Regions from separate parts of the Bacillus sp. AC266 genome, predicted to be linked through region 3. Evidence: riboswitches for the same ligand, from Rfam matches in the RefSeq annotation. Region 3 holds a riboswitch; each other region holds the start of a gene.
What was found. Region 3 has a riboswitch for thiamine pyrophosphate ahead of tenA (thiaminase II). Riboswitches for the same ligand answer to the same signal wherever they lie in the genome.
Positions count from the first base shown of each region.

Region 1: it holds a riboswitch for thiamine pyrophosphate, as region 3 does, so the genes downstream of both, tenA (thiaminase II) here and tenA (thiaminase II) in region 3, are expected to answer to the same signal.
Region 2: it holds a riboswitch for thiamine pyrophosphate, as region 3 does, so the genes downstream of both, thiC (phosphomethylpyrimidine synthase ThiC) here and tenA (thiaminase II) in region 3, are expected to answer to the same signal.
Region 4: it holds a riboswitch for thiamine pyrophosphate, as region 3 does, so the genes downstream of both, AC0IXC_RS25480 (MTH1187 family thiamine-binding protein) here and tenA (thiaminase II) in region 3, are expected to answer to the same signal.

Region 1 is NZ_CEEDEC010000001.1:701,003-704,220, forward strand. It holds gene pdxR (MocR-like pyridoxine biosynthesis transcription factor PdxR) at 1-98, shown strand, start outside; gene ddlB (D-alanine--D-alanine ligase) at 103-1,017, shown strand; TPP riboswitch at 1,091-1,196, shown strand; gene tenA (thiaminase II) at 1,321-2,007, shown strand; gene AC0IXC_RS03680 (pPIWI_RE module domain-containing protein) at 2,340-3,218, shown strand, end outside.
Region 2 is NZ_CEEDEC010000004.1:286,571-289,788, reverse strand. It holds gene lldP (L-lactate permease) at 1-1,411, shown strand, start outside; TPP riboswitch at 1,483-1,598, shown strand; gene thiC (phosphomethylpyrimidine synthase ThiC) at 1,711-3,218, shown strand, end outside.
Region 3 is NZ_CEEDEC010000005.1:393,720-396,937, reverse strand. It holds gene AC0IXC_RS22025 (SH3 domain-containing protein) at 1-769, opposite strand, end outside; TPP riboswitch at 1,029-1,141, shown strand; TPP riboswitch at 1,202-1,305, shown strand; gene tenA (thiaminase II) at 1,395-2,090, shown strand; gene AC0IXC_RS22015 (ABC transporter ATP-binding protein) at 2,059-2,811, shown strand; gene AC0IXC_RS22010 (ABC transporter permease) at 2,811-3,218, shown strand, end outside.
Region 4 is NZ_CEEDEC010000008.1:108,057-111,274, reverse strand. It holds gene AC0IXC_RS25490 (ABC transporter substrate-binding protein) at 1-670, opposite strand, end outside; gene AC0IXC_RS25485 (ABC transporter permease) at 667-1,440, opposite strand; gene AC0IXC_RS25480 (MTH1187 family thiamine-binding protein) at 1,412-1,732, opposite strand; TPP riboswitch at 1,834-1,935, opposite strand; gene AC0IXC_RS25475 (non-ribosomal peptide synthetase family protein) at 1,987-3,218, opposite strand, start outside.

The sequences.
Region 1 (3,218 bases), on a different contig from region 3:
ACACATTCCGATTAGGATTTTCACGTTTGAAAGAACAGGAAATTGTTAGCGGGATTCAAATAATTGGTGAAACTTTAAAAAATGAAACTTGGAGTTGAGAAAATGAGAATTGGCGTTATTATGGGAGGAGTATCCTCTGAAAAACAAGTATCAATTATGACTGGGAATGAAATGATTGCACATTTAGATAAGAGTAAATATGAAATCGTTCCAATTACGTTAAATGAAAAAATGGATTTAATTGAAAAAGCGAAAGACATTGATTTTGCATTGCTAGCATTACACGGAAAATACGGAGAAGATGGTACGGTTCAAGGGACGCTTGAGAGTTTAGGTATTCCATATAGCGGCAGTAATATGTTATCTAGCGGTATATGTATGGATAAAAATATTTCAAAAAAGATTTTGCGTTATGAAGGAGTAGAAACACCAGATTGGATTGAACTTACAAAAATGGAGGATCTAAAGCTTGAGGAATTAGATAAATTAGGATTTCCATTAGTGGTAAAACCAAACTCTGGCGGCTCAAGTGTTGGAGTTAAGATTGTCTATGATAAAAATGAATTAATCTCTATGCTAGAAACTGTATTCGAATGGGATTCTGAAGTAGTAATTGAGAAGTATATAAAAGGTGACGAGATTACATGTTCAATTTTTGATGGGCAACAGTTACCTATCATTTCGATTCGACATGCTGCTGTGTTCTTTGACTATAATGCAAAATATGATGATACTAGTACAGTTGAAGAAGTTATTGAACTTCCAGCTGAAATAAAGGAACGTGTAAATAAAGCGTCACTGGCTTGTTATAAAGCATTAAAATGTAGTGTTTATGCAAGGGTTGATATGATGGTGAAGGAAGGAATTCCATATGTAATGGAAGTTAATACATTACCAGGGATGACACAATCAAGTTTACTGCCAAAAAGTGCGGAAGCAGCGGGAATTAATTATAGCAAACTATTAGATATGATAATTGAAACTTCATTAAAAGTAAGGAAAGAAGAAGGTTTTTAAGGTAGTTATATAATTAATTCTTTTGACAGTTCCACGAATTATGCTATGATAATTACAATACGACAACTAAATATTTATCCACTAGGGGGGCCTTTTATAGGCTGAGATCAGATGAAATTTTGAGACTCTTAGTACCTGATCTGGTTAATGCCAGCGTAGGAAAGTGGGAAAGACGTTGCTATTTAACGAATAAATACTGTCAATTTCACTTTCTTTACGCCTGTAAAGAAAGTTTTTTTATTTTACAGCTTTAATAATTGTGGATAAATACGTATATTTTTTACATTATTTGGAGGAATTTAAATGACTTTTTCACAATCATTACGTAAAGAAGTAGATTCAATTTGGGAAGCAAGTTTTAACCATCCTTTTGTAAAAAAACTAGGCGAAGGAACATTAGATTTAGCTAGTTTTCGATATTATGTGCTTCAAGATTCTTATTATTTGAGTCATTTTGCTAGAGTACAAACGTTAGGTGCTGCAAAGGCTCTTGAATTAGAAACGACAGCTCGTATGGCACACCATGCACAAAATACGTATGAAGCTGAGTTATCATTACATGAGAATTTCGCAAAGAAATTAGGGATTACAAAAGAAGAAAAAGATAATTTTATTCCTGCGCCAACTGCATATGCATATACATCTCATATGTATCGTGCAGCTTATGAAGGGCATTTAGGAGATATTATTGCGGCTATTTTACCTTGTTATTGGTTATATTATGAAATCGGTGAACGGTTAAAAGAATGTCAACCAGAAGAGCCAATTTATCAAGAATGGATTTCTGCATATGGATCTGATTGGTTCCGTACTCTAGTAGAAGAGCAAATCACACGATTAGATACGATCGCTGAAAAAGTAACAGAGGCAGACCGTAATCGTATGAGACAACATTTTATTTTTAGTAGTCAATATGAATATTCATTTTGGGAAATGGCATATACATTAGAAAAATGGCCGGTGAATGAAGAAGTTAAAGGTGTTATTTAATTAAGAGTATATAAAAGGTATCGCTATATAAAGAGGCGATACCTTTTATTATATTTAGTTTCTGTAATTTTTTTGTAAATCATATATAAAAAAATATAATAATTAATTATAATGATTTTATAATATAAAGTCCCATAAGGAGGTAGTTATATGTTAATAGTTACTTTATATTAATTTGATTTTAATAATGTTTTATTTATATAAACGAATGTAATTTAGCTATTTCCTTTAATGTGCTTGGTTAAAATTTGATTCGTTAATGCTTAAAAAATTGGTATCTTTTCTAGTATTATTCATGATCAATATAAATTAAGAGAGGAAGTATTAATAATATGGAAAAATTACAGTTATTAGCATTTAAAAATATAGTAGAACCCCTCTATAATGAGAAAGTATCGTATATTTATTTTCCTATTGAATGGCTTGAGATTGTAGAGATACATTATAGAACATTTTTATTAACGAGCAAATTAAAACTTGTAAATGAAAGATTGTATGAAATGTTTTCTGATATATTATTCATTCAGCATAATCCATATATATTAAAGGAAGATACGCCCTGGATTGTAGCAAAAGAACCAATGAAACAAGAACAGTTAGACTATATTTTCCAAAGCTGGTATGAGGTTATTCATGATTGGAAACCTAATAAATTAATAGATCCACCACATTTAGAATGGCAGTATGATTTAATTAGTAATTTGCCAGCATTACATGATAAAAAAACGTTTTCTAAATGGGTACCAGCTCTAATTACTCATATTTTTTGCGAACAGCCTTTACATTTGGAAAATAAAAATGAGGAAGAAATATATTTTTCACCACTGCGATCACAACATGTTTCTGAAGCGATGTCTGAGCCAATTAAAGATGAAGAAACACATGATTATTTCTCTTATGTATATCGGTTTGAATACGTAACTCGTGGAGGTGAGAATATTCCGCTATTAAAAGTATCTGTAGGGATTAGGAGGTTTTATCAACAATATAATCATAAAGATATCCCTATACTTTTAGGGCGAAAGCGGAGCCAAATACTGATTTCAACTCCTGAATTTGAATCAAATAATAAAAAGCAAAGATTTGTAAAGTTAAAAGTACAACAAGCTGTAAAAGGAATAAAGTGGATTAAACGTTTTAGAAATTTAAAAGATGATTATAGGATAGGGGGAGAAGTTAAATTAGAGAACATTCTCCAATGTCCGAAAGAG
Region 2 (3,218 bases), on a different contig from region 3:
CATTATGTCAGTATTTTTATATAAAATTTCTGTGAAAACAGGTCAATTTGATGTCATTCGTGCATCTGTATTATCCATTACGAATGACCATCGTTTACTCGTTATTTTAATTGGATTTTCATTTGGAGCATTTTTGGAAGGGGCAGCAGGATTTGGTGCACCAGTAGCGATTACGGCAGCACTTCTGGCAGGCCTTGGGCTAAATCCTTTATATGCAGCAGGTCTTTGTTTAATCGCAAATACTGCACCAGTAGCTTTCGGAGCGATGGGGATTCCGATTACAGTTGCTGGACAAGTGACAGGCATTGATCCACATAAAATTGGACAAATGGCTGGGCATCAATTACCGTTCTTATCTTTATTTGTTCCGTTCTTTATCGTATTTTTAATGGATGGCTTTAAAGGAGTAAAACAAACGTGGCCTGCTTTATTTGTAGCGGGTAGTTCATTTGCAATTACACAGTTTATTACAGCGACGTTTTTAGGACCAGAACTTCCTGATATTACGTCAGCACTTGTAAGTTTAGTAAGTTTATCGCTATTCTTAAAAGTTTGGCAGCCGAAAGAAATTTATCAAACTAAGCAAGCGAATAGTGAAGTAGCCGCGGCGACGACAACGACATCTATGCCGAAACTAACGGTAGGAAAAGTAGTAAAAGCATGGTCTCCGTTCATTATTTTAACTGTGATGGTAGTCATTTGGAGCCAAAGTTTCTTTAAAGCATTATTCGCTCCGGGCGGGGCTTTAGAAAGTCTCGTATTTAAATTTGAAGTTCCAGGCTTGCACAATTTAGTAATGAAAGCAGAGCCTATTGTAAATAAACCAACACCTTATGAAGCAATCTTGAAATTAGATATTTTATCAGCGACTGGAACAGCAATTTTAATTGCTTGTATCATTTCTATTTTTATTTTGAAAATGAGTGCAAAAGATGCAGTAGCAACATTTAAAGAAACGTTAAATGAACTAAAAATGCCAATTCTATCTATTGGATTCGTATTAGGATTCGCATTTATCGCAAACTATTCTGGTCTATCTTCTACATTAGCGTTAGCACTTGCAGGAACTGGCGGACTATTCCCGTTCTTCTCACCATTCTTAGGATGGATTGGCGTATTCTTAACAGGATCAGATACGTCAGCGAACGCACTGTTCTCGAATTTACAAGCAATTACAGCGCAGCAAGTCGGTGTATCTGAAGTGCTTCTTGTTGCAGCAAATACAACGGGCGGTGTAACAGGTAAAATGATTTCTCCGCAATCAATTGCGATTGCTTGTGCGGCAGTTGGACTTGCTGGGAAAGAGTCAGATTTGTTCCGCTTTACATTGAAGCATAGTTTATTCTTCGTTACTATTGTTGGGATTATGACGTATGTGCAGGCTTATTATTTAACTTGGATGATTCCGTAAACAACAAAAGAAATAAACTTTGCATTTTTCAGATTATAGTGTATGATGGGAAAGTATTGAAAATTAAATCAGTGATAAACTAGGGGTGCCTAACGTATGCGTAGGCTGAGAGAGAAGCGTGTGAACTTCTTAACCCTTTGGACCTGATCTGGCTCGTACCAGCGTAGGGAAGTTAACGGCTTTACATAATTATGTCTTTATGAGCCAGGTCCTTATTCTTTTATGGACCTGGCTCTTTTTATTTTGGCATGCGCTGGCCATATCTCGTCCTTGTCACGAACAGGGGGGCAACAAAGGTTATGAAACAGTCTGTTTCAGCTGAGCAAATTGAATTGAAATCGAGTTTACCAGGAAGTAAGAAAGTGTATGTGGATGGAACACGTGAAGGTATGAAAGTACCAATGCGTGAGATTGAACAAAGCGATACGAACGGTGTTCAAAATCCGCCAATCCGTGTGTATGATACGAGTGGACCTTATACAGATCCAGAGTATAAAGTGGAGCTGGAAAAAGGGTTGCAGGCGCCGCGCCACTCTTGGACCTTGGGGCGTGGTGATGTGGAAGCTTATGAAGGACGCGAAATTAAACCTGAGGATGACGGTGTGAAAGTGGCTTCAAAACATACACCTGTTTTCCCGCAAATGGATCGTAAGCCGCTTAGAGCGAAGCAAGGTGCAAATGTTTCGCAAATGCATTATGCGCGTAATGGCATTATTACGTCTGAGATGGAATATGTTGCGATTCGTGAAGGGGTAGAGCCTGAATTTGTTCGTAAGGAGATTGCAGAAGGTCGTGCGATTTTGCCGGCAAACATTAACCATCCTGAAGCGGAACCGATGATAATTGGACGTAATTTTCACGTGAAGGTAAATGCAAATATCGGAAACTCTGCTGTATCGTCTTCTATTGCAGAAGAAGTAGAGAAGATGACGTGGGCGACTCGCTGGGGTGCAGATACGATTATGGATTTATCTACAGGTAAAAACATTCATACAACACGTGAGTGGATTATTCGTAATGCTCCGGTACCAGTTGGAACTGTGCCAATTTATCAAGCGCTTGAAAAAGTAAACGGAATTGCAGAGGATTTAACGTGGGAAGTGTATCGTGATACGTTAATTGAGCAGGCGGAGCAAGGCGTTGATTACTTCACGATTCACGCTGGTGTATTACTTCGTTATATTCCAATTACTGCAAAGCGTATGACAGGTATTGTTTCGCGCGGTGGTTCGATTATGGCGCAGTGGTGTTTATTCCATCATAAAGAAAACTTCCTATATACTCACTTTGAAGAGATTTGTGAAATTATGAAGCAGTACGATGTTTCGTTTTCTCTTGGAGATGGATTACGTCCAGGTTCTATTGCAGATGCAAATGACGAAGCGCAGTTTTCTGAGCTTGAGACACTTGGTGAATTAACAAAAATCGCTTGGAAACATGATGTGCAAGTTATGATTGAAGGACCTGGGCATGTACCGATGCATTTAATTAAAGAAAATATGGAGAAAGAACTTGATATTTGTCAGGGTGCGCCGTTCTATACACTTGGGCCGTTAACGACAGATATTGCACCAGGTTATGATCATATTACTTCAGCGATTGGTGCTGCGATGATCGGCTGGTTTGGAACGGCGATGCTTTGTTATGTAACCCCGAAAGAACATTTAGGTTTACCGAACAAAGATGATGTTCGCGAAGGGGTTATTACGTACAAAATCGCTGCGCATGCAGCCGATCTTGCGAAAGGGCATAAAACGGCTCATCAGCGTGATGATGCACTTTCAAAAGCACGATTTGAATTCCGTTG
Region 3 (3,218 bases):
GAATTGATGCAGGTTGAGCTGTTTTAGCTTGTGCTTGATTTTGATTTTGATTTTGCACTACATAGTGTTTTGCTACATATCCGTATCCTGTGCCAAAACGAATTTTATACCAAGTACCTACCGTTTCTACTACTTGTACTTGTGTACCATTTTGTAATGAGCCAAGTAGAGTGCCACTTGTGCTAGCATTGCTACGTACATTTAATTTTGGTGTTGCAACAGTATAAGAAGGAGAACCTTGTACTGTTACACCTTTTACTAGAGGTGTGGATCCATTAGATACAAATGTTTTTTGTACGTAACCAATTTGACCGTTATGTAATATTTTGTACCAATCTCCTTGTTCACCTTGAATGGTAATGAATTGACCATTTGGTAATATATCTAGAATAGAAGACTCTGTATTAGGTTCAGAACGAACGTTTAATGCGTTTGCATTTACGATATATTGAGACTTTGGTTGAACATTTTTTTTGAATAGAATTGCATCTTTTTTCATATAGCCTGTTTTGTTGTTAACAGATACTTTATACCAATCTTGAACTGTTTCAAGAATAGTAACCGGGCTATTAAATCGAATGGTATCAACTATTGCACTGTCTGTATGGCTATTTTGATGTAGTGCAACGTTGTCAATTTTTACATATCCAGTTTTTACTGTAGATGGTTGCTTAGCAGCCGCTGTTTGTATATCGGATTCTCCCATAGAAGGAAGTAAAGAAGCAATTGCGATAGTAGTTGCTGTTAAAGCTGTGGCTTTCATATTCATGTAATAAAGACCTCCTCTAGTTGTATAGTTGTAATTTTATTATAGTATAAAGATATAATATATTGGTCGTATTCACATAAATGTAATATGAAATCAATAAAAATAATGTCAGAAGAGAGATTCGTATATAAATATTGTATATATCATTTGTGAGGTCGCATTTATATTTGTTTAACACGTTGAGATTTAATTCGCAATTAAGAAAATTAAAACAGTTGATGATGTCTTATGGCGATGTTATACTGACAGTGATAATTTTATAGTTTGCTAGGAGGGCTGGTGTTGCCAGCTGAGAGTAGGGCCATAAGCCTTTGATCCTTTTTATTACCTGATCTAGATTATGCTAGCGTAGGGAAGCAATTCGGACATTAACAATGAGTCCCCGTTTCTTTGCGTATAGAAACGGGGCTTTTTTATTTGAAAATTTCATATTAACACCACTAGGGGTGCTTTTCGTGCTGAGAGAGGAATAATCCTTAACCCTTACAACACCTGATCTAGATAATACTAGCGAAGGGAAGTGGAACAACGAATAAATTATAATTTTATTTGCTGTAACCACTTCTTATATACAGAAGTGGTTTTTTTATTGAGATAAATAGATATATAGGAAGGGGAATTATTAATGAAATTTTGTGAAAAATTATTTGATACGGTGCAGCCTGTTTGGGAGAAAAGTCATAATCATCCGTTTGTAGTAGGTATGGGGGATGGTACGTTGGAAAAAGACAAATTCCAGTACTATATTATTCAAGATTATTTATATTTGTTAGATTATGCAAAGCTATATGCAATTGGGGTTGTAAAGGCAACGAATCCACAAGTTATGGCAAAATTTGCAGAGCAAATTGATGGGATTTTAAATGGAGAAATGACGATCCATAAACAGTATGCAAACAAACTTGGCATTACTGTAGAGGAGATAGAATCTGCGAAACCATCTGCTAAAAATTTAGCCTATACAAATTACATGATGTCTGTATCTCAAAATGGCACACTTGCAGAATTAATATCAGCTTTACTTCCATGTATGTGGAGCTATTGGGAGATCGGAAAGCGTTTAAATGATATTCCTGGAGCAAGAGATCATGAGTTCTTTGGAGAGTGGATTCAAGGATATAGTTCTGAAGAATACGGTAACCTTTGTATTTGGTTAATAGATTTATTAAATGAAATGGCAGTTGGAAAGTCAGAGAAAGAGCTAGACCGATTAGAGGAGATTTTCTTATATTCCAGCCGATTTGAATATTTATTCTGGGATATGGCTTATCGTAAGGAGATGTGGGGTTTTGAGGAGCAAGAACATACTACAGTTTCATAATGTTTCCTTTCATTATGATGAAAAACCAATCATCAATGAATTAAATGCTTCTATACAAGATAAAGAGTTTGTAAGTATTATCGGACCGAGTGGATGCGGGAAAAGTACTTTATTTCGCCTTATTATAGGCTTAGAAGAGGCAAGTACTGGACAGATAGAGCTGACAGAAACAAAGAAGAGTCATTCTGTAGGGTATATGCCCCAAAAAGATATGCTCTTGCCGTGGAGGACGATTATTGAGAATGCGGCCCTGCCGCTAGAGTGCCAAGGTGTGCAGAAGAAAGAAGCGCAAGTAAAAGCGAAAGAACTGTTACATAAATTTGGTTTACAAGGGTACGAGAAAAAATATCCGAAAGATTTATCTGGTGGTATGAGGCAACGCGTATCTTTTATCCGAACTTTATTAACAGGAGGGGAGATATTATTGTTAGATGAACCGTTTAGCGCATTGGACGCTTTAACGAAGGCATCTTTGCAAGAATGGTTGTTTGAACAATGGAAAGAGTGGGAAAAAACAATTTTATTTATCACTCATGATGTTGAAGAAGCATTGTTTCTTTCTAATCGAATTTTGGTTGTAGAAAATCAACCGATAGCAACTTTAACTGAGCGAATTGTGCCGCTTGATCGTAACCGAACAAGAAAAGATTTATATAAGCCTGAAGTGTTAGCGCTTAAAGAAGAGCTCCTTAGTATGTTACAAAGGCAGGTACTCGTATGATGAATCGCTTGAAGGAGTTATTACCTGCCCTTATATTAAGTGGAATTTTACTTGCTCTGTGGGAAGTAGGAGCAAGAATTGTAGATGAGATGTACATTTTGCCATCACCTTCTGCAATTGTAATGAAGATATGGGCGCTGAAAGATATATTATTTACGGTTCATTTACCTGCAACGTTATACGTCGTTTTAATAGGCGTTGTTATTTCTATCGTACTGGGCGTAGGGCTAGCAATGTTAATGAATGCGAGTACGTGGATGGAAAGAGCATTTTATCCGTTATTAGTTGCTTCACAAACAATCCCGATCACTGCGCTTGCACCGCTCTTCGTTTTATGGTTTGGATATACCATCTGGAGTAAGGTTGTTGTTACCGTTTTAATTACGTTTTTCCCAATTGCGGTCAAT
Region 4 (3,218 bases), on a different contig from region 3:
TAATAACAGGACTATAGAAATCAAGCGCTGGATCTAAGTCTTTTACCATAATTGTATTTAACTCTTTTCCTTGACGCTTCGCTTCAATTCCATCCCATCCATAATAAATCCATTCAAAGTCTGCATCACGACCGATTGATTTAAAGAAATCTGTTTGTCCAAGAATAATTTTTTCAACTTTATTAAAATCAGCTTGATGTTTCTCCATAATCGTCTTTAACGTCGCTTCTTCTGCTGGTCCCCCCCAGCCGCCATAACGTTTACCTTCAAAATCTTTCGGTGACGTCATATTATCTTTTTTTAGAGATGCAAAAGCAGAGGTATTATGCTGAATAATTGCACCAACAGAAACAACTGGGATTCCTTCAACACGAGCTAATGTTACATTTTCTTGTGCGCTTATCGCAAAGTCTGCTTTCCCAGAAGCAATCATCTGCTCTGCCGTTACATTATCACCAGGCTGGATAATTTCTACATCAAGCCCTTGCTTTTTGTAATAATCTTTCGTTTGCGCTACATATAAGCCAGTATGATTCGTATTTGGAAACCAATCTAAAACGACTTTTACTTTTTTATCTTTACTTGAACTTTCTTCTTTCTTCGCCGGATTACATCCGGCAACAGTTACTGCTAATAATGCAGCTAACATAATTTTTAAACCTTTTTTCATTTTCTGCCGCCCTTTCTGTATATCCATGGTGCTGTTATTCTTGCCATAAATTCAACAATAAAGTACAGACATAATGTCACCATGACGATAATCGCTGCAACACCAAATACTCGAGCCGTTAAAAAGGATTTTGTTGCTCTTGTAAGCATAACTCCTAATCCTTCACTGGCACCAAGCCATTCCCCAATAATCGCCCCCATCACACTATATGTAACAGCAATTTTTAAACCTGAGAAAAAGTATGGGAGTACTGCTGGAAACTTTACTTTCTGGTAAACTTGCCATTTCGTTGCCTTCATTGTTTGTAACAGTTTCAGCATATTTTTATCTACCGTTTGGAAACCTTCTAAAATGCTAAGCGCAATTGGGAAGAAACAAACAAGAATAACAACCATTACTTTTGGCAACATTCCGTATCCAAACCAAATAATAAATAATGGTGCGAGCACAACGATTGGAATTGTTTGCGAAATAACGAGCAATGGATTCATTAAAATCCGAAATAAAGGGATGACATCCATAATGATAGCAATACTCGTCCCAAGTAAAATTGCAAAAAACAACCCAATTATTACTTCCTGTAACGTTTGCACTGTATTCGGTAATAGTAAATCTTTCATTCCAATTAACTCTTGCACAATTGCAGACGGCTTCGGTAAAATCCACGGCTCAATTTTAAATAATGAAACAGATCCTTCCCATATAGCAATGAGAAGGATAAGCCAAATTGTTGTGATTATTTTAGATCGCTTCTGGTTTTGCATATTCATCACGGTACTTCCAAACTTTTTCGTCAATCGTTACGCCTGTACTTGGACGATAGTGAATTTTAATAGAAGTAATTACTTCTTCTGCTCCAGCATCGACGCAAGCTTGTTGCGCGCGTTTAATGACGTCAAGAAGTACATCTAATTCTCCTTCCAACGTTGTTTCCATTGCCCCTACTTCATAACGAACTCCCGACTGTTGTACAACTTCAATTGCTTTATCAACAACGGAATACACATCTTTGTTCTTCGCTTGTGGTACTACTGAAAATGAAATTGTAACTTGTTGTGACATAATAAAATCCCCCTTACAAAATATGGTTTCAAAAAAAGAAAAGGCTTTCCTACCATGTAGGAAAGCCTTGTATACAAGTTATTCTATAATAACTTATGCTACATCACTTTAAAGTAACTCCCTACGCTGGCATTATCCAGATCAGGTTGAGGGTCGATGTATACTTACATCCTCTCAGCCAATTGGCTCCCCGGTTCTTAATTCGTTTTCATTGTAGCATGATTTATTTTATTGAACAAACAAAAGCGTACATATCATTTCATTATTTTTGGAAAATATCCAACTTCTTCACCATGAGCTAATAATTGCTGAATAAATTCTTTATTAATCGCTGGCACTACCAGTTCTTTTTTCTTAATCCATTCATTCGTTCTACGAGTACCCATTACAATTTCAGATTGCTGTGCTCCATCTCCTGCAACTTGAGAAGCAATTAGCTCTGCTATTACTTCATTTCCCTTCGCTAATTCAAGCCCGGTATTTACATATTCCGAAAGTGGAACCATTTCAAGGTTGTATCCACATCCCTCAATTAGCTTTATAAAATGTTCAAATTCAACTTGACATGGGTGACAGATGTGTAACATTTCTCCAGCTATTTGTGAATCTTGTACATATGTTACAATCGATTTACTAGCAAAATCAATTGGTGTAAAATCAATTTTCCACTTTACATTCGGAGCTTGTCCAATAAGTAACATCGCTTTAATCAGACGATAGAATGCATTTCCTTCAATATTTTGTTGGAACCTTCCTGTTTCTGAATGACAAGCTAAGTTACCCGCACGATAAATATTTCCTCGTACACCATCTTTTATCGCTTCACGAACAAGGTTTTCTGCCTGTAGTTTACTATTAGAATACACATTCTCCAACACCACATCGTAGTTAAAATCACCTGTTTTTTCATATATATCCCATTGATCCATCGCTAATTCTATCGGAATACCAATTGTTGAAACAAAGTGGAATGTCGCTCCTTCTTCAGTTAACGCTAGCATACGACCCGTTCCTTGCACATTCACATTTTCAAACTGAGCCACATCTCCAAAATGTCTTACATCTGCACCACAATGAATTACAGTATCAACCTTGGAACGAATGACTTTAAATTCTTCCTCACTCATACCAAGATTCTCTGCCCCGAGATCACCAGGTACTGCTGTTATACGTTGTAGCCATTCTTTTTTTATATTTTTAAAGTAATTTGTTAATGTATTAACAATTCTTTGTTGTATATCTTGCGTTGGTCTTACTAAGCAATAAATATGTGCTGTTGTATCTTTTAGTAATTCATGCAATATGTGAGAACCTAAATAACCAGTAGCTCCTGTTAAAAAGATATTTGAAACTTTACCGCTTTTCACTTCTTTTATATGTGAAATTGTTGCTGGCTCATGAATTACTTTATATTCACGGAATATGTCTTCTTCCTCTACTTTTAATTCCCTTTGAATTTGCGATAACCTATATATTGTGCGTTCCT